DNA from 3 places in the Candidatus Pelagibacter sp. PS_02 genome. Region 2 is predicted to be linked to each of the others. Evidence: riboswitches for the same ligand, from Rfam matches in the RefSeq annotation. Region 2 holds a riboswitch; each other region holds the start of a gene.
What was found. Region 2 has a riboswitch for S-adenosylmethionine ahead of AC5SL4_RS03915 (OsmC family protein). Riboswitches for the same ligand answer to the same signal wherever they lie in the genome.

Region 1 (6,116 bases), 400 kb from region 2:
TTGTCTAAAGAAAACATTCCACCCATACCTTGAATGCAATCAATAATTAAATCTGTATTTTTCCATGCTTCATGTTGAGTTTCACTTATGTAAAAAGGAATACCACCAATTTTTCCAACTAAAACATCGTCATCACTTACTAAAAATTCTTTAACAGGGTAACACATTGGAGCACTTCCATCACAACATCCACCAGATTGATGAAAGAGTAATTCTTTACCATGATCTTTCTTTAGATCTTCAATTAGTTCTAAAGCTGAAGGGGTTGCTGAAACTTTCATAGTTATATGGCCTGTAGTTTAATACAGGCCATTATAATATATCTGTTAAAAGAAGCCTAATTTTTTCTCACTGTAAGACACGTGTAAGTTTTTCACCTGTCTATAATGATTAAGCATCATTTTATGTGTTTCTCTACCGATTCCAGATTGTTTGTATCCTCCAAAAGCAGCATGAGCTGGATAAGCATGGTAACAGTTAGTCCAAACTCTACCAGCCTGGATTCCTCTTCCCATTCTATAAGCAATATTCCCATTTCTAGTCCAAACACCTGCTCCTAAACCATAAAGAGTATCATTAGCTATTTCTAATGCATGAGCTTCATCTTTAAATTTAGTAACAGATACAACTGGTCCAAAAATTTCTTCTTGGAAAACTCTCATAGAGTTATTGCCTTCAAAAATAGTAGGTTGGATATAATTTCCTTTTTCCAAACCACTGTTTAAGTTAGCAACTTCACCACCACATAGAACTTTAGCACCTTCTTTCTTACCTAAATCTAAGTAAGATTTTATTTTTTCCATTTGTTCTAATGATACTTGAGCACCAATCATAGTTTCCATTTTTAGAGGATTGTCCTGCTTGACTGCTTTCGTTCTAGCAACTGCTCTTTCCATGAACTTATCATAGATAGATTCTTGGATTAACACTCTACTAGGACAAGTACAAACCTCACCCTGATTAAGGGTAAACATTGCAAAACCTTCAAGACATTTATCGAAGAAATCATCATCTTGATCCATGACATCCTCAAAGAAAACATTTGGAGATTTTCCACCTAATTCTAAAGTTATTGGAATTAAGTTTTGTGATGCATATTGCATGATTAAACGTCCAGTTGTAGTCTCACCAGTAAAAGCAATCTTTCTAATTCTTTTAGATGAGGCTAATGGTTTACCTGCTTCAAGACCAAAACCACTTACAACATTAACAACTCCTGGAGGCAATAAGTCTCCAATAAGCTCCATTAATAGTAAGATTGATGCCGGTGTTTGCTCAGCTGGTTTTAAAACTACACAGTTACCTGCAGCAAGTGCTGGTGCAAGTTTCCATGTTGCCATTAATAATGGAAAGTTCCATGGTATAATCTGTCCAACTACACCAAGTGGTTCAGGTATATGATAAGAATATTCACTATTACTTATCTCTGAAACCGAACCTTCTTCTGCTCTGATTACTCCAGCAAAATATCTCCAATGATCAACAACTAATGGTAAGTCAGCTGCCATACACTCTCTAATTGGTTTTCCATTATCTAAACATTCAGCAGTAGCTAATAGTTCAAGATTTTTTTCAATAACATCAGCTATTTTAAGTAGTATGTTAGATCTTTCAGTTATTGATGTAACTCCCCAAGTAGGAAAAGCAGCATGTGCAGCATCTAATGCAGCTTCAACATCTTTTGCATCTGACCTTGGAACGGAACATATAACTTCATTATTGATTGGACTTACGTTGTCAAAATATTTACCTGATTTTGGTTCAACGAATTTTCCTCCTATAAAATTTCCATATTTTTCTTTAAATGGAAATTTGACATTTAAGTGAGACGTATCTAGTAACGGAGATCGTCCACCTTTTACTGTTTCTGTGCTCATTTTTATCCTCTCTCTTTTATTATTATTCTTAAGCTTATTTTTTTTGATTGGTTTGTGTAACTTCTTTTTAGTCACACTCTTTTTAACTTTTTTAATAATCTTAGATTTTTTTTTAACTTTAGGTTTTGACTTTTTGGCTGTTTTCTTTTTTTTACCAGCCATCTTTTTTTTAATAGCCATAAAATATTTAAACAAAAAAAGATGATAATATCTATATTTTAAACATTAATTTTTCTACTTAAGATTGAATGCAACCTACATCTTGTGCTTAATTGAAATGTGTCTAATATTTTAATTATGAGAGAAGATAAAAAACAAGAATTACAGTCTGCTACATTTGAAAGATTGCTCAAACATCTAGATGAACGAAAAGATGTTCAAAATATAGATATTATGAACCTTGCTGGCTTTTGCAGAAACTGTTTATCAAAATGGTACCGAGAAGAAGCTGAAAAAAAAGGTATTGAAATTTCAGAGCTTGATGCACGCGAACATGTATATGGTATGCCTTATCCTGAATGGAAAGAAAAATATCAAAAATAATTATTTTTCCTTAAGTCTTGGAAATAGTTCTACAAAATTACAAGGTTTGTGATTTATATCTAACTGATGTTTTAAAATTCCATCCCAAGCATCAGTAACACCACCTGAAGATCCTGGTAGAACAAACACATACTTACCATTAGCTAGTACTGCACAAGCTCTAGATTGAATAGCAGATGTACCAACTGTTTTTAAACTTATTGTTCTAAACACCTCTCCAAAACCTGGAATATGCTTGTCAGCTATCTCGTTTACTGCCTCTGGTGTAATATCTCGACCTGTAAGCCCAGTGCCCCCTGTTGTAATTACAACATCTATTTCTGATTGATTAATCCAATCTTTAAGGATTTTAATGATGTCATCTTTGTTATCTTTACAAATTTTTCTATCTATTAATTTATGTTTAGCCTCTTCTATTTTTTTTACTAAGATCGCACCAGACTTATCGTTCTCAAAAGTTCTGGTGTCCGTAACAGTTAAAAGTGCTATATTTACAATCATAAATTTAAAATAATTATTATGATTATATTATCATTTTTATTTCTTCTAACAGCAACTTTATATTCAAGTGTTGGCTTTGGTGGTGGCTCTACCTATCTAGCCCTTCTATTAATTTGGGATATTCCTTACTTGATCTTTCCTGTAATTGCTCTCTTTTGTAATATTATTGTCGTATCAGGAAATTGTATAAATTATATTAAAGCTGGAAATATTAATTTTAAGATCCTTACCCCATATTTGATATCATCTGTGCCACTTGCATTCATAGGAGGATCTTTATCAGTAGATAAAGAAATTTTTGAAATTTTACTTTTTTTAGTCTTAGCACTAGCAGGAGTTCTACTTCTCATGAAATTTCAATCTTTTGATCAAAAAATTGAATTTTATAACAAGATACCAAAAATATTATCGATATTAATTGGTGCATCTATTGGATTTGTGTCTGGTGTGGTTGGAATTGGTGGTGGAATTTTCTTAAGCCCTATATTGTTATTAATTAGAGTAGATAAAGCAAAAAACATTGCAACAGCAGCATCATTATTCATACTGATTAATTCTTTATCAGGACTTGCTGGCCAATTTACAAAGGCATCAACAATAAATGGAATTTATGATTATTGGCCATTATTTCTGTTTGTTTTAATAGGCGGCCAGCTTGGAAACTATTTAAATCTTAAAATTTTTCCTGCAAGAATATTAGCTCTAGTGACATCGGGACTTGTCATATTTGTCGCTATTCGAATGGGACTGAAGTTGTTTGCATAACAGAAGTATTAAATTATTATAGAAAGATTATGAAAACATTTAGAGCATTTGGACCCACTATAGGAAAAACAAAGTTATCCAAAAAAATTATTACTATATTAAATAATCACATTGATAAGTCTCAATTATCTAAAAAAAATGATTATAGCCCTAAACTTGCAAGTCAAATTAAGAATGAAATTAAGATACCTAAAACTTTAATTAATAAGAATTTGTCTAAAGAATTAATAAAAAATATTAAAGTTTACCTTGATAAGTCAGGTGTTAAAAAAATTAAAGAAATTAAGATAATAAATCTATGGGTGGTTAGGCAATTAAAAAATGAATATAATCCAATTCATTATCATGAAGGACAACTGTCAGGTGTTGGCTATCTTAAAATCCCAAAAGATATGAATCAAAATAAATTAGTTAAGAATAAAAAGATTAAAACTAATGGAACTATTGATTTTATTAATGGTCAAAAAAACTTTTTAAGTAAAAGTATCTATAATTTAAACCCTAAATTAGGAGATCTATTGATTTTTCCAAATTATTTAATGCACACAGCTTATCCATTTAACGTTGATGGTGAGAGAAGATCCTTCTCATTTAATGCTAAAATATTATTCAAGAAGTGATTTACTAATCAGTCTAATAGATATATAAATATTTTACCGATTTGATCCATATTGCAGGTACTAACTGCTAAAAAGGAAATCATTATATAATTGGTAAAGGTAGTTGAACTGTATTGTGCACCTGGCATAGAGCCAAAGCACTAAAAAAGTAAGGAATAAAAATGGATATTAATTTTTTTAAAACAACACGAATTTTAGATGGTGGTATGGGACAAGAATTGTTGGCTCGTGGTATGAAGCCAAACGGCACATTGTGGAGTGCAAATGCTGTTTTAAAAGAAGAATACCATCAACTCTTACTAGACACACATTTAGACTTTATTAAAGCGGGTGCTGAAGTTATTGTTACAGCAACCTTTACTACTAGACGAATAAGATTACGTGATAATAAAATTGAAGATAAGTTTGAATACTTAAACAAAAAAGCTGGTGAAATAGCTCAGAAAGCTAAAGAACAACATCCTAATGTGTTAATTGCAGGCGGTCTTCCACCTCAATATTTAACATACGAAGAAGATACAAGACCAGATGATGAAATTAAGCAAAACTTTTATGATCAAGCAAAATTATTAGATCCTTATATTGATTTTTTTTACTTAGATGTTTTGTCTAGTGTAAAAGAGTTTAAATTAGCAATTGAAGCAATTAAAGAATTTAATAAGCCATACTTAATAGGTGCTCACATTTCTGAGGGAATAAATCTTCCAAGTGGTGAAAAAATATCAGATATTATTAACAATATTAATCATAATAATTTACTAGGATTAATTTTATCCTGTGTTTCTCCTGAAAACTTTTATGAAAATTTAGAAGAAGTAAAAAATTTAGGTGTTCCGTTTGGATTTAAGCTTAATGCTTTTGTGACAACTAATCCTAAAGATGGTTATACTAATAGTTATAATGTCAGTAAAACTGGTAACCCAAATGAATTTTTGGGTCAAAGAAAAGATTTAACACCCGAATTGATGGCAAATTTTGTTAAAAAATTTAAAAATGCTGGTGCTACTATTTTAGGTGGATGTTGCGAAACAAGACCATCTCATATTAAAGAAATGGTTCAGTTTAAGTAGTTTTTTTTTGATCTGCTTTTTTAACAAAGTAAATTCCAACAACAACTGCTAATAAAGATAATAAAATTTTAGGTGTTATTATTTCTTTTAAAAAAATATAACTCAATATAGTACCGAATATTGGAATTAAGTAAGAGACTTGTGATTGAAATATAAGACCATTATCTTTTAGAATTTTAAATCTTAGCAACCAAGCAACACCTGTTGAAACCATTCCTAAATAAACTACTGATATTGTAGATTCAATGCTTGGAATTAAATTCCATGGTTTTTCAATAAAATAAACAAATGGTATTAAGATTAGGACGGCCCAAATTAATATAGAACCTGTTACATTTTCATTCTTTTTCTTACTAATTTTAAGAGTTAAAACTCCTCCAATCACATAACAAGTTGACCCAAGTAATATTAATAACGCAGAAATAAAATTACTATCATTTATTAATAGATTATCTGAAAACAAATAAATAATTCCTGAAAAACCAATTAGTATTCCAAAAGTTTTAACTAAATTGAACTTTTCGTTTTTTGTATAAAAGTGACCCAATATTGTTGAACTCAAGGGTGTTGTTGACATTAAGATTGCTGCCAAATTACTTTGTACAGATTTCACACCGTAAGCTATTAAGAAAAAAGGTAATACTAAATTGACAAAACCTATTATAGCAAACCAATACCAATCTTTGGAAAATGCTTCTATCTTAATTTTTTTATAAAAGCATAATAATAATACTGGAATT
Region 2 (6,116 bases):
GGTAAAGAAGAACTTCTTGAACCACTAAATCGTTCAGCATTAAAAATTGCTAAAAAAGTAGCATTAGATACTCCTAAAGGATCAAAACCAAATTTGATGGCAGGTAATATTTCAAATTCAAATATCTGGAAACATAATGATCCACAATCTCAAAAAGAAGTTGAAGGAATGTTTACAGAAATGATTGGTTGGGCCGTTGAAGAAGGTGCTGATATGTTAATTGGTGAAACTTTTTATTATGCTGAAGAAGCTTTTAAAGCTTTAGAGATAATGAAAAAAACAGGTTTACCAACTGTATTAACCATATCTCCAATGGGTGAAAATAAAATGAGAGATGGAAAATCCGTTGTTGATACCTGTAAAGAGCTAGAGCAATTAGGGGCTGATGTTGTTGGTTTAAATTGTTTTAGAGGACCTGCTACTATGTTTCCTTTTTTAAAAGAAATTAGAAAAGCAGTTAAATGCCATGTTGGAGCTTTACCTATTCCTTATAGAACCAGTGAAGATTACCCAACATTTTTTAATCTACCGGACAGAAGTAATTGTGCATGTCCATCGCCTCATGGAAGAACGTTTCCAACAGCATTGGACCCACATTTTTGTAATAGATATGAAATAGGTAAATTTGCAAAAGACGCTTATGCCCTAGGCATTAATTACCTTGGAGTATGTTGTGGAGCAAACCCAATGTTGATTAGGGAAGTTGCTGAATCAATTGGTTTAACTGTTCCAGCAAGTAAATATCGAGAGAACATGGAAAATCATTTTATGTATGGAAAAAATAAAAGAATTCCAAAACATATGACTGAATATGGAGACAAAGCGTAAATAAATTAAGAAGGGCATTTAACTAAATTGTGCGCCTGACATATGTCGAAGCACTAAAACAGGAGAAAAAAAATGAGTAACAATCTAAAAGAAACAATCAGTAATCTACAGAAGGATTTTACAGCCAACCCCAAAAATGCTTTGGTCCAATATGAAAGCAATTCAATTCTTAAGGAAGGACTTCAATCTGTAGTCACTCTTAGAGAGCATAAATTAGTTGTTGATGAACCCAAAAGTTTTGGTGGAAAAGATGAGGGACCCAGCCCAGTAGAGTTAATATTAGCAGCGTTAGCAACGTGTCAGGAGATAACCTATAAAGCATTTGCTACAGCAGCGGGTATTAATATTGAGAGTGTTAGTGTTAAATTAAAAGGTGAATTAGATCTTCAGGGTTTTTTAGCTTTAAATAAAAACACTAGACCTGGCTTTCAATCCATCTCTGGTACTGTTGATATTAAATCTTCATCACCTAAAGCAGAAATAGATAAATTGATTGATACGGTAAATACACATTGCCCGGTATTAGATATTTTATCAAAAGGAGTTCCTATTAAATTGTTTCAAAAGGTTTCTTCAAGTTCTAATAATAAAGAGCACATAGAGCAAAGAGCAAGTGCTGCTTAACTAATCTAATTTAAGCCCTATGAAAATAGGGCTTAAGTCTTTTAAGTTCATTTCAAATCCTAAAAAATTAGAAGTTTGACTAGAATTAAGTATTAATTGCGTGCTAGGGTCTTGTTAATGAAAAATATTTATCATTCTGATATTTATCAATTTAACACCCCAGTTAGTAGTTATTGGGAAGATCATTCAAGCGAAAATTTAAATCTAGATAAACTTAATAAAGATGTCAGCTCAGAAATTGTTGTAATAGGTGGAGGGTACACAGGTTTATCCTGTGCAATTAATTTAATAGAAAATCATAATTTAGAGGTCATTTTAGTTGAAGCTGGAAAAATAGGTTGGGGGGCTTCATCTCGTAATGCAGGTTTCTGTTCTCTACCGCCAAGTAAGATGTCTTTTAAAAAGATGCAATCTATTTACGGCAATGATGAAACTAAAAAGTTCTTTAAAAACTCTGTTGAAGGCTCAAATTATACAAAAGATATTATACAAGAATATAATATTGATTGTGATGTAACGGGGGATAGTAATTACGTTGTAGCCCATCATCCAAATAAGTTTAAAGATATTAAAGAACAAGCCAAAGCTTACAAAGAAGAGTTTGGCATTGAAACTGAAATTTATTCAAAAGAAGACTTTGATAAAATTGGCCATGGGGGCACAGAGCAATTTGGAGCCTTTTCATATAAACCTGGTTTTGCAATCAATCCTCTTAAGTTTGTTAATGGCATTGCAAAATACGCTTTATCTAAACAATTAAAAATCTTCGAGCACACCAAAGTTGATAAAATTGATAAAGATAAGGGTGCTTATATTTTAAGGACTAAAGAAGGATCTATTCGTTCAAAAAAAATAGTCGTTGCAACAAATGGGTTCTACCAAGAAGGTTTAATCCCAGAGATGAATTCAAGAATTTTACCAGTAATTTCAAATATTATTGTCACCAGAGTCTTAACGAAGCAAGAAATTGACCAACATAATTTTACAACATTTTCACCAATAGCTAATACTAAAAATCTTTTATATTATTATCGAAAGTTACCTGACAACCGAATTTTATTTGGCACTAGAGGGGATTTAAGTGGCAGTGATCAATCTAATTTAAATATGTCTAAGAAAATGGAAAAGTTTTTAAAAGATATTTTTCCTAAATGGAAAGACATTAATATTGATTATAATTGGCGGGGATTAATTGCTTTATCTCAAAAATTAACTCCCTCCATTGGTAAAATTGATAATGAAGAGATTTATTATGGATTTGGCTATAATGGGGTTGGAGTGAGTGCTGCTCCTTGGACTGGAAAACAATTGTCTAAGTTAGTATTATCAAACAGTAAAGAGTTAGATATTTCAAAAATTTATAAAGGATTGCCTAAGAAATTTATCTTCCCTAAGTTAAGAACATTTTATTTTAGATTAGCGGTGTGGTTTTATATAATTAAAGACAGATTTAATATTAACTAATTCCATTACCTAGACACCTGATTAGAGGTTTCGCAATATTGAGTTATGAAACTCGCTATGAGTGAAGCTGATAAAAAAAATAGCATTTTATATTTATAAATTTATTTTAAATAATATTTGTTAAAGGTAGCTTTTGTTGCTACCTCAAGTTGATTTATTAATCATCACAAACTAAACGATAAGTTTTTATTAAACTTATTTCCGTGAAATTTTTCTTAAATTGCATCATTTGGTAAATTAATTTAAAATATTATTTGTAATCTTAATAAAATTCAAAAAAAAATGAAACAAACTGCAATTATGTCATATTGGTTAAGTGCTACAACCAAGTGCACATCTATGGGCATGGGAAATCAAAAAGGTTGGTTTTCAAATTTAAACCATGCCCCACCCAAAATACAAGTTAAGAAAATATGAAACGACTAAAAAGTTTTTTAACTTGGTTATTTATCTATCTCCTTAGTATTGGAAATCCATACACCTATTCATTTGCCGATATTGCAGCAACAACACTTCCAACTGGTGGAAATGTAATTAGTGGAAACGTAACAATTTCAATACCAGAAGTTGGAAAGATGGATGTAAATCAAACATCTAATCAAGGAATAGTGAATTGGGATACTTTTAATGTAGGTTCAAGTGCATCAGTACATTTTAATCAACCAACCTCAAGATCAAGTATTTTAAATAATGTATTAAGTGGTCAATCAATCATCAATGGATCTATTTTTTCTAATGGTCGTCTAATTTTAGTAAACCCAACTGGAATTTTAACTGGACCTACGTCTGCAATTAGATCTGAGGGTGCAATTTTATCAACTTTAAATTTAACTAATCAAAATTATTTAAATAGCACTTATAACTTTTCAACTAACAATAATTCAACTTTAATAAACGAAGGTAACATAGAGGGTGAGTATGTTGCTTTGCTTTCTCCAATAATTACTAATAAAGGAACTATTAATACAAATGTTGCAACAAGCCTTGCTGCTGGAGATAATCTAAAATTAAGTATAAGTGATAGCAATCTTTTAACGGTATCAGTCAATCCTTCAAAACTTAAAACTTTAGTTAAAAATGAGGGAAATATTAAAACACAAAATGGAATTGTGACTTTAAAAACAGATGTAGCTCAATCTGTTGTTGATCAAGTAATTAAAACTGAAAATGCCAAAGCAGATGGTTTAATATCAGAGAATGGAATTGTTAAATTAGTTACTAATACTGGAGCAATTACAGCCAAAGATATTAAAATTGATGCAGGTTCAAATGGTGCTTCAACAATTTCAGGTACATTAAATTCTAACTCTGACACTTCAAATAGTGGCTCAGTAGAAGTAACTGCAAAAGAAATTGATATCAATACTGCAACAATATCAGCTGATGGTAAAACAGGGGGAGGAAAAGTTTTAATTGGTGGAGATTGGCAAGGTTCAGGTGATTTACTTCAAGCAACATATCTAAATATTGATTCAAATTCTAAAATCACAGCAAACGCCTTAACAAGTGGATCAGGTGGAACAATTGTAGCATGGTCTGATATAAAAAATTCAAATTCACTCACAACAGTAAGCGGAACATTAGAAGCTAAAGGTATCGATGGCAGTGGTGGTCAAATTGAAACTTCTGGAGCAGATCTTGATATTAATGGAATTAGAGTTAATACCAGTTCTGTTAGCGGAAGTTATGGAAATTGGTTAGTTGATCCAACTGATTTAACAATCGGATCATCAGAAGCCTCTACTTATGCCTCTAACTTAGCAAGTACGGATGTAACGTTAACAGCAGATAACACAATCACTTTAAATAATAATATTTCTTACTCAGGATCTAGAAATTCTACTTTAACATTTGATGCTACAACCACGGTTTTGAATGCAAATATTACATCTTCTAATGGAACTTTATCTATTGATATAAATACAATTTTAGAAATTGGAGCAACCAATACGACATTTACCACAAACGGAGGTAATGTAGATATTAGTGGTGTTATTCGAGCTGTTACTGGAGAAAATAGTAATAATTTTACAATTAATGCTGGCACGGGAAATGTCACTTTTTCATCTAATGTAGTTAAACAAGTAGGTGATTATTCTGCAGGATTTGCTCAAGGTAATTTTACATCAATAAGTGATTTAGATTTTAGTGGTACTTTCTTGAACGCGATTAACATAGCTGGAACAGCAACCACTATAGGTGATGTGACATTTCAAGATGGTCGCGCATCTAATAATACCTCAAATGCAAATGAGTCATTCCAACATGAAATCCAAAATTGGAATTCAAGAAATTATGGCAACACAGGTTTGAATAACATAATGAAGGGTATTAGATGGTCTGGTGGAACGGGACATTCTCCTTATGTCCAATTTACAAATGCTACAGCTGGCCAAAAATATAAGATTCAAGCTTTATTTAAAGAACAAAATTATAATAGATATTTTGATGTCTATGTAGATGGAACAAAAATTGTAGATGATTTTAGACCTTTAGATGCTGGAAGCACCAGTGTTAATCGAGGAAGATATTTGACCTATCAATTTGAGGCAGCGTCAACAAATGTAATGTTTAGATTATCAGGAAGAACTGCTGAAAATAGTGGAGGGAGATTACATGGCAATGACGTTAATCCAATTTTGAATGCGATATCAATTGAAGCAGTAGATGCAGGTGCCGCAATAAACAATTTATCTATAACTGCAAATCAGTTTAGCGCTCAAGCTATAGAAGTTGGTGGAGATTTGACAGTAACAAACTCTGGTGGCTCAACTATTTCAGGAGTGATTAGTGGAGATACTGCTTTAGTTAAAGCTGGAACTTCAAGATTAACCACTTCAGCAAATAATACCTATACAGGAGGCACAACAGTTAGCGCTGGTACATTATTTGGTGGTGCCGCAAGTAGATCAAATAATGTTTTTGGAACAGGATCAATCTCAGTTGCAAGTGGTGCAACGCTTTGGATTGATCGAAGTGATGATGGCGCTTTAACTAATGCACTAACTTTAAATGGCGGAACACTTCGTGGAACAAATGGTTTTGGTCAGTATTGGGATGGAAATATTACTTTAGGAGCACACTCAACTATCAAAGCTGATAATAATTTAATTATTGATGGAGTAATTAGTGGAAGCAGTAAAAATTTAACTAAAACTGGAAATGGTAATTTACTTTTAAGAGGAAATAATACTTACACA
Region 3 (6,116 bases), 120 kb from region 2:
TCGACAAAATTCACAGTTGGGATGAATTAGATATAGAATCTAGAAACTCTATTTTGGTAAATTTTTTAGATAATTCATCTAATATTGAGTATTTGGTTAATTATTTTGAAAATTATAGGTTAAATTTAAAAAATAATACTTTAAATTCTTATATAAAAGGTGTAGTTAAGCACTAATTTTATTATGGCTGTACCTAAACGAAAACAATCACCGTCAAGAACTGGAATGAGAAGAGCTCAGAATATGAAGTTCAAATCTACCAATATTGTTGAGGACAAGAAATCTGGAGAATACAGATTACCTCATCACTTAGATCTAAAAACAGGCATGTATAGAGGTAGACAAGTTTTAGATCCTAAGGAATAAAAGTCCAAAATTAAATGAGCAAAATAATAAAAATTGCAGTTGATGCAATGGGTGGAGATAATTCACCAAAAAAAATTATTGATGGAATTAATCATCATTATAAAAGTAACACTAATACTTTTTATCAAATTTTTGGTGATAAGGAAAAAATCCAAAATTATATCAATCAATTACCCACATCTTCATTTGAAATAATTCACACCAAAGATTTGGTTAAAGGAACTGATAGTCCTTTAGAAGGAGCTAAAAGAGGAAAAAATACTAGTATGTGGTTAGCCATACAAAGTGTTAAAGAAAAAAAATCTGACATAGTTATTTCTGCCGGTAACACTGGAGCATTACTTGTTATTTCAAAACTTAATCTAAAGATGATTGAAAACATTGATAAACCAGCTCTTTCTGCTTTATGGCCAAATAAAAAGAATATGAGTGTAGTGTTAGATTTAGGAGCTAATATCGAATGTAGTCCAAAAAATTTAATTGATTTTTCTATAATGGGATCTTCGTTATTTAAATCGTTATATCCTGATGATACCGCTAAAGTTGCTTTATTAAATATAGGGTCTGAAGAAATTAAAGGTAATGAGACTATCAAAGAAACTTACCAACAATTAAATCAAAGAAATAACACTGACTTTGATTTTAAGGGTTATATAGAAGGTAATCAGTTAATGAATGGCGATGTAAATGTTATCGTTGCAGATGGATTTACTGGGAATATTGCTTTGAAGACAGCCGAAGGTACTGCAAATTTTATTACCAGTGAATTAAAGAAAGCCATGACAGGTAATATTATTGGTAAAATTTCATCTTTACTAAATATTTCAAATTTAAAAAAATTTAAAGAAAGATTAGATCCAAGACTTTATAATGGTGCAATTTTCATAGGTTTAGATTCTCCTGTTATTAAAAGCCATGGTGGAACAGATTATATAGGTTTTTCAAACTCATTAAGTGTTTGCACTAGAATTGTCACTGGAAATTTAATAGAAAAAATAAGAAACAACATAAGTTAATGAAAAGAACTAACTTAACAAAAAAAGATCTTATAAATTCAATTTATATGCAAATTGGTTTTTCAAAAAATATATCTGAAAATTTAATTGATGATTTTCTAATTACAATAGTGGACAATTTAAAAATAGAAAAAAAATTAAAGCTCTCTAAATTTGGTACTTTTTCTATAAGGGCAAAAAAAAGTAGAATTGGACGAAATCCCAAAACAAAAGAACAAACAACTATATCTAATAGAGATGTTGTTTTATTTAAAGCTTCTAAGGAATTTAAAGATTTGGTAAATTCTAAGAATGATTCATAAAAATAGTGATGCTTATAAGTCAATAGGTGAGGTTGCTAAAATTCTTGGTCTTGTAAACAAAAAAAAAGGAACCTTGAGTACTCATACTATTCGATTTTGGGAGAAGGAATTTAAGCAAATTAAGCCAAAAATTTTAAATGGTAATAGAAGATATTATAATAATGATACTATTGAGGTTTTAAAAAAAGTTAAATATCTACTCAAAGATCAAGGAATGACAATTATTGGTGTTAAAAAAGTTCTTAATTCTGATAAATCATTAAAACTTGACGAATTACCAAATAATTCTATAAATGCTGATTATAATTTAAAAAATAAACTTAAGAAGATTTCTGATTTAATAAAAAAAATAAAAAGTTTAAAATAAAATGGCAAAAAAAACGCACGTTAAAGTTAGATTAGTACCAGAGGCTAAACCTGATAGTCCTTTTTTTTATTATGTTAAAAAACCTGCGGGTGGTGAAAAAGCTAAAGTTAAATTGTCTGCAAAGAAATATAACCCTTCTACAAGAAAACATGAAATGTTTGTGGAAAAAAAATTACCTCCACACAGTAAATAGTACTATTTTTTTCTAAAATTTCTTTTTTCGTAATCAATAAAAGACCAAATCATATTTTTCCAAATTCTATTAGTGATTTTTGGGTCAATATTAGTTTGTATTGATTTTTTTTTAATTTTTTTAAGTATAAAATTGATCCTTTTTTGATCAATTATTTCTTTTTTATGGATTTTTACTTTTAGCACTTCATTGACTAATGAAGATCTTTTTTTGATTAATTTAAGTAAATCATTATCAAGTTTATCAAGCTTAATTCTAATCTGATTTAGTTTTTTTTTATTTGTAGGCGACATTTATTCAATTGGTTATTAAGATAATTATTATAAGTATAATTTATGTTTGTAAATAGCGACAACTATATAAAATATTTAAAATTGTGGTTAATAACTTTATTTTCATTAATTGTTCTTATGGTAGCTGTCGGTGGTCTTACTAGATTAACAGACTCTGGTTTATCAATCACAGCTTGGGAGCTTTTTACTGGAATACTCCCACCTATGAATATTAATGAGTGGAATTTTTATTTCACAGAATACAAAAAAATTCCTGAATATAAAAATATTAACTACGGCATGTCCTTAGATGAATTTAAAGTTATTTTTTATTGGGAGTATGCTCATAGATTGTTAGCAAGATTTGTAGGTTTGTTTACTTTAGTGCCTTTGCTTTTCTTTACTCTCTATTTTAAAAAAACTCTGCATTATTCTAATAAATATTATTGGATTTTTTTCCTTGTGTGTCTTCAGGGGTTCATCGGTTGGTATATGGTATCTAGTGGATTAATTGAAAATAATGACGTTAGTCACTTTAGACTTAGCATTCATTTATCTTTGGCTTTATTTATTTTATGTTTAATTTTTTGGTATATTTTAGATATTCATAAAATTAAAAAATTTGAAAATAAAATTCCAAATTTATTTTTATTATTCATACTTAAATTGATAGTTTTGCAGATTGTATTGGGTGCTTTCTTATCAGGTTTAGATGGTGGTCTCATCTATAATTCATGGCCTGATATGAATGGTAGTTTTTTTCCAAATGATGTTAGTTATGGTGATTTAATTACTACTCAATTATTTAACAACCCATCAATTATTCAATTTTTGCATAGATCAACTGCATATTTGCTTCTATTTTTTATAATCATTTTAAATTTTATCTATTTTAAAAAACAATATGATTTTAAATATGTATTATTTTTTGATGTTGCTATCTTGTTTCAAATTTTTTTAGGAATTATAACTTTGATTTCTGGTGTAGAGATTACATACGCTTCACTACACCAGCTAGGTTCAATATTAGTTTTGAGTTCTTATTTTTTGATATTATATAAAAACTCTAACTAACTGCTTTCAAATTTCCTTTAGAAGATTTATTTAAAGCTTGGTCTAAATCCTCAATAATGTCATCTATATGCTCAATACCAATACATAATCTTACGTATCCAGGAGTTACACCTGAGGCTAACAATTCTTTTTCTGTTAACTGACTATGTGTTGTTGTTGCAGGATGAATTGCTAAACTTCTTGCATCTCCAATATTTGCAACATGATAAAACATTTTTAAAGACTCGATAAATCTCTTACCTGCTTCAATACCACCTTTGAGCTCAATACCAACTAAACCACCATTTCCTTCATTAAGGTATTTTTTAGCACGATCAGCAATTTTACCTTCATGTTCTGTTGGATAGATTACTCTTGTTACTTCTTTATTTTTCTTTAAATAGTCAACAACTTTTGATGCATTTGAGCAGTGTTGTTTCATTCTAAGAGCAACTGTTTCAAGCCCTTGAATAATTCCAAATGCATTGTCAGGTGATAGGGCAGAACCAAGATCTCTTAGTAATGTAACCCGCGCTCTTACTGCAAAAGAAACATTAGCCCCAGTTAATTCTGGAACCACTTTTCCCCATATAGCTCCACCGTAACTTGCGTCAGGTTCGTTAAATAAAGGTTGTCTTTTGGGATCAGCTGTCCAATCAAAATTACCTCCATCAACTAAAGCTCCACCCACAACTGTACCGTGACCACCTATATATTTTGTTAATGAATAAACTACTACAGCAGCACCATGTTCTAAAGGTTTGCAAATTACAGGGGCAGCTGTGTTGTCCATTATTAATGGTATATTGTATTTTTTACCAATATCAGAAACTTCTTTAATTGGAAAAACTCTCAAATAAGGATTTGGTAAAGTCTCACCATAAAAAGCTCTAGTTTTATCATCAACAGCTTTTTCAAAGTTTTTTGGGTCAGAAGGGTCTGCATATCTAACTTCAATACCAAGTTTACTTAATGTATGTGTGAATAACGAAATAGTACCTCCATATAAATCCGTAGAGCTGACTATATTATCTCCGGCTTGTGCAACGTTTAAAATTGCAAAAGTTGATGCAGTTTGTCCAGATGCTACTGTTAAACAGGCTAATCCTCCTTCTAATGAAGCAACTCTTTTTTCAAGAGCATCATTTGTTGGATTCATTATTCTTGTATAAATATTTCCAAATTCCTTAAGAGCAAACAAATTCGCAGCATGTTCAGTACTATCAAATTGATACGATGTTGTTCTATAAATTGGAACTGCTACTGCTTTGGTTGTTGGATCACTTCTATAATCACCACCATGTATAGCTATAGTCTCAGGGTTTTGTCTTTTTGTACTCATCTTAATACTCCTTTTTTAGTACTTTTGCTTTATGCAAGGCGTACAATACAGTTCAAATGCGCCTACCGATAATGTGGGTAAAAAATCCTTTTTAGCAATAACTAGCCTGCAATAGGAACAAATCGGCTATATAGAAATATCATTTAAGCAAGATATTGCAAGGGAAATATAAAATTGACATTATATCTAATAATAGTATTAATCCTCGCACAATGACAAAATTTCTAAAAAGTGGTGATTTAAACAGTAACTGGTTTGAGATAGATGCTAAAAATGCTGTAGTTGGCAGATTAGCTTCTATTATTGCTATGATTATTAGAGGAAAAAATAAAACAACTTTTACACCTCATATGGATGATGGTGATTTTGTTGTTGTTAAAAATGTTGAACAAGCAAAGTTCACAGGAAAAAAATTTAAAGATAAAAAATATTATAGACATACTGGTCATCCAGGTGGAATTAAAGAAATTACTCCTGAAAAGTTATTAGAAAAAAATAAACCTGGCGAGACATTAAAATTAGCTATTAAAAGAATGTTACCTGGGGGAGTTCTAGGAAGAAAACAGTTAACTAAAGTAAAAATTTATGCTGGTGAAGAACACCCTCATGCAGCACAAAACCCAAAACTTTTAGACCTAGGTAAATTAAACAGTAAAAATTTAATAAGAAATTAATATGGTAACAGCAGCTACACCAAATAAAGTATCTCCAAAAAAACCTAAAATTAAATTAGATTTTAAAGATAGTAAATACGCAACCGGTAGAAGAAAAAAATCTATTGCAAAAATTTGGGTGAAAAAAGGTACAGGTAAAATTTACGTTAATGGCAGAACTATGGATGAGTATTTCACTAGCGGAAGTCACAAAATGCAAATCACAAGACCATTTGAGATTATAAACCAAGCAACTGATTATGATGTAAGATGTAGCGTAGCAGGTGGTGGTCACACAGGTCAAGCTGGTGCAATGGTTCATGGTATTGCTAAAGCATTAATCTTATTTGATTCAGAGAATAGAGCAGTACTTAAGACAGAAAAGCTTAATACTAGAGACTCTAGATCAGTTGAAAGAAAAAAACCTGGTCGTAGAAAAGCAAGACGAAGCTTCCAATTCTCGAAAAGATAATTCTTTTTTAACTCTAAACTGTTATAATAAAAAAATGCCTAAGCTTAATGTTTTAGTTGCTGGATCAACAGGTTATATTG

Region 1: another riboswitch for S-adenosylmethionine. It lies ahead of AC5SL4_RS01790 (homocysteine S-methyltransferase family protein); the one in region 2 lies ahead of AC5SL4_RS03915 (OsmC family protein).
Region 3: another riboswitch for S-adenosylmethionine. It lies ahead of AC5SL4_RS03205 (O-acetylhomoserine aminocarboxypropyltransferase/cysteine synthase family protein); the one in region 2 lies ahead of AC5SL4_RS03915 (OsmC family protein).

What each region holds. Positions count from the first base shown of each region.
Region 1 covers NZ_CM182079.1:336,104-342,219, reverse strand. Annotated here, with positions in the region: gene AC5SL4_RS01820 (DUF779 domain-containing protein) at 1-281, opposite strand, end outside; gene adh (aldehyde dehydrogenase) at 327-1,877, opposite strand; gene AC5SL4_RS01810 (DUF1244 domain-containing protein) at 2,175-2,420, shown strand; gene AC5SL4_RS01805 (molybdenum cofactor synthesis domain-containing protein) at 2,421-2,921, opposite strand; gene AC5SL4_RS01800 (sulfite exporter TauE/SafE family protein) at 2,940-3,686, shown strand; gene AC5SL4_RS01795 (2OG-Fe(II) oxygenase family protein) at 3,716-4,306, shown strand; SAM riboswitch class V at 4,395-4,458, shown strand; gene AC5SL4_RS01790 (homocysteine S-methyltransferase family protein) at 4,468-5,376, shown strand; gene AC5SL4_RS01785 (DMT family transporter) at 5,369-6,116, opposite strand, start outside.
Region 2 covers NZ_CM182079.1:734,650-740,765, reverse strand. Annotated here, with positions in the region: gene AC5SL4_RS03920 (homocysteine S-methyltransferase family protein) at 1-828, shown strand, start outside; SAM riboswitch class V at 832-896, shown strand; gene AC5SL4_RS03915 (OsmC family protein) at 901-1,452, shown strand; gene AC5SL4_RS03910 (NAD(P)/FAD-dependent oxidoreductase) at 1,570-2,916, shown strand; gene AC5SL4_RS03905 (beta strand repeat-containing protein) at 3,330-6,116, shown strand, end outside.
Region 3 covers NZ_CM182079.1:614,736-620,851, reverse strand. Annotated here, with positions in the region: gene AC5SL4_RS03245 (ubiquinol-cytochrome C chaperone family protein) at 1-176, shown strand, start outside; gene rpmF (50S ribosomal protein L32) at 184-366, shown strand; gene plsX (phosphate acyltransferase PlsX) at 381-1,382, shown strand; gene AC5SL4_RS03230 (HU family DNA-binding protein) at 1,382-1,684, shown strand; gene AC5SL4_RS03225 (MerR family transcriptional regulator) at 1,674-2,051, shown strand; gene AC5SL4_RS03220 (50S ribosomal protein L33) at 2,053-2,244, shown strand; gene AC5SL4_RS03215 (chorismate mutase) at 2,247-2,537, opposite strand; gene AC5SL4_RS03210 (COX15/CtaA family protein) at 2,580-3,590, shown strand; gene AC5SL4_RS03205 (O-acetylhomoserine aminocarboxypropyltransferase/cysteine synthase family protein) at 3,583-4,911, opposite strand; SAM riboswitch class V at 4,916-4,984, opposite strand; gene rplM (50S ribosomal protein L13) at 5,124-5,585, shown strand; gene rpsI (30S ribosomal protein S9) at 5,587-6,036, shown strand; gene argC (N-acetyl-gamma-glutamyl-phosphate reductase) at 6,071-6,116, shown strand, end outside.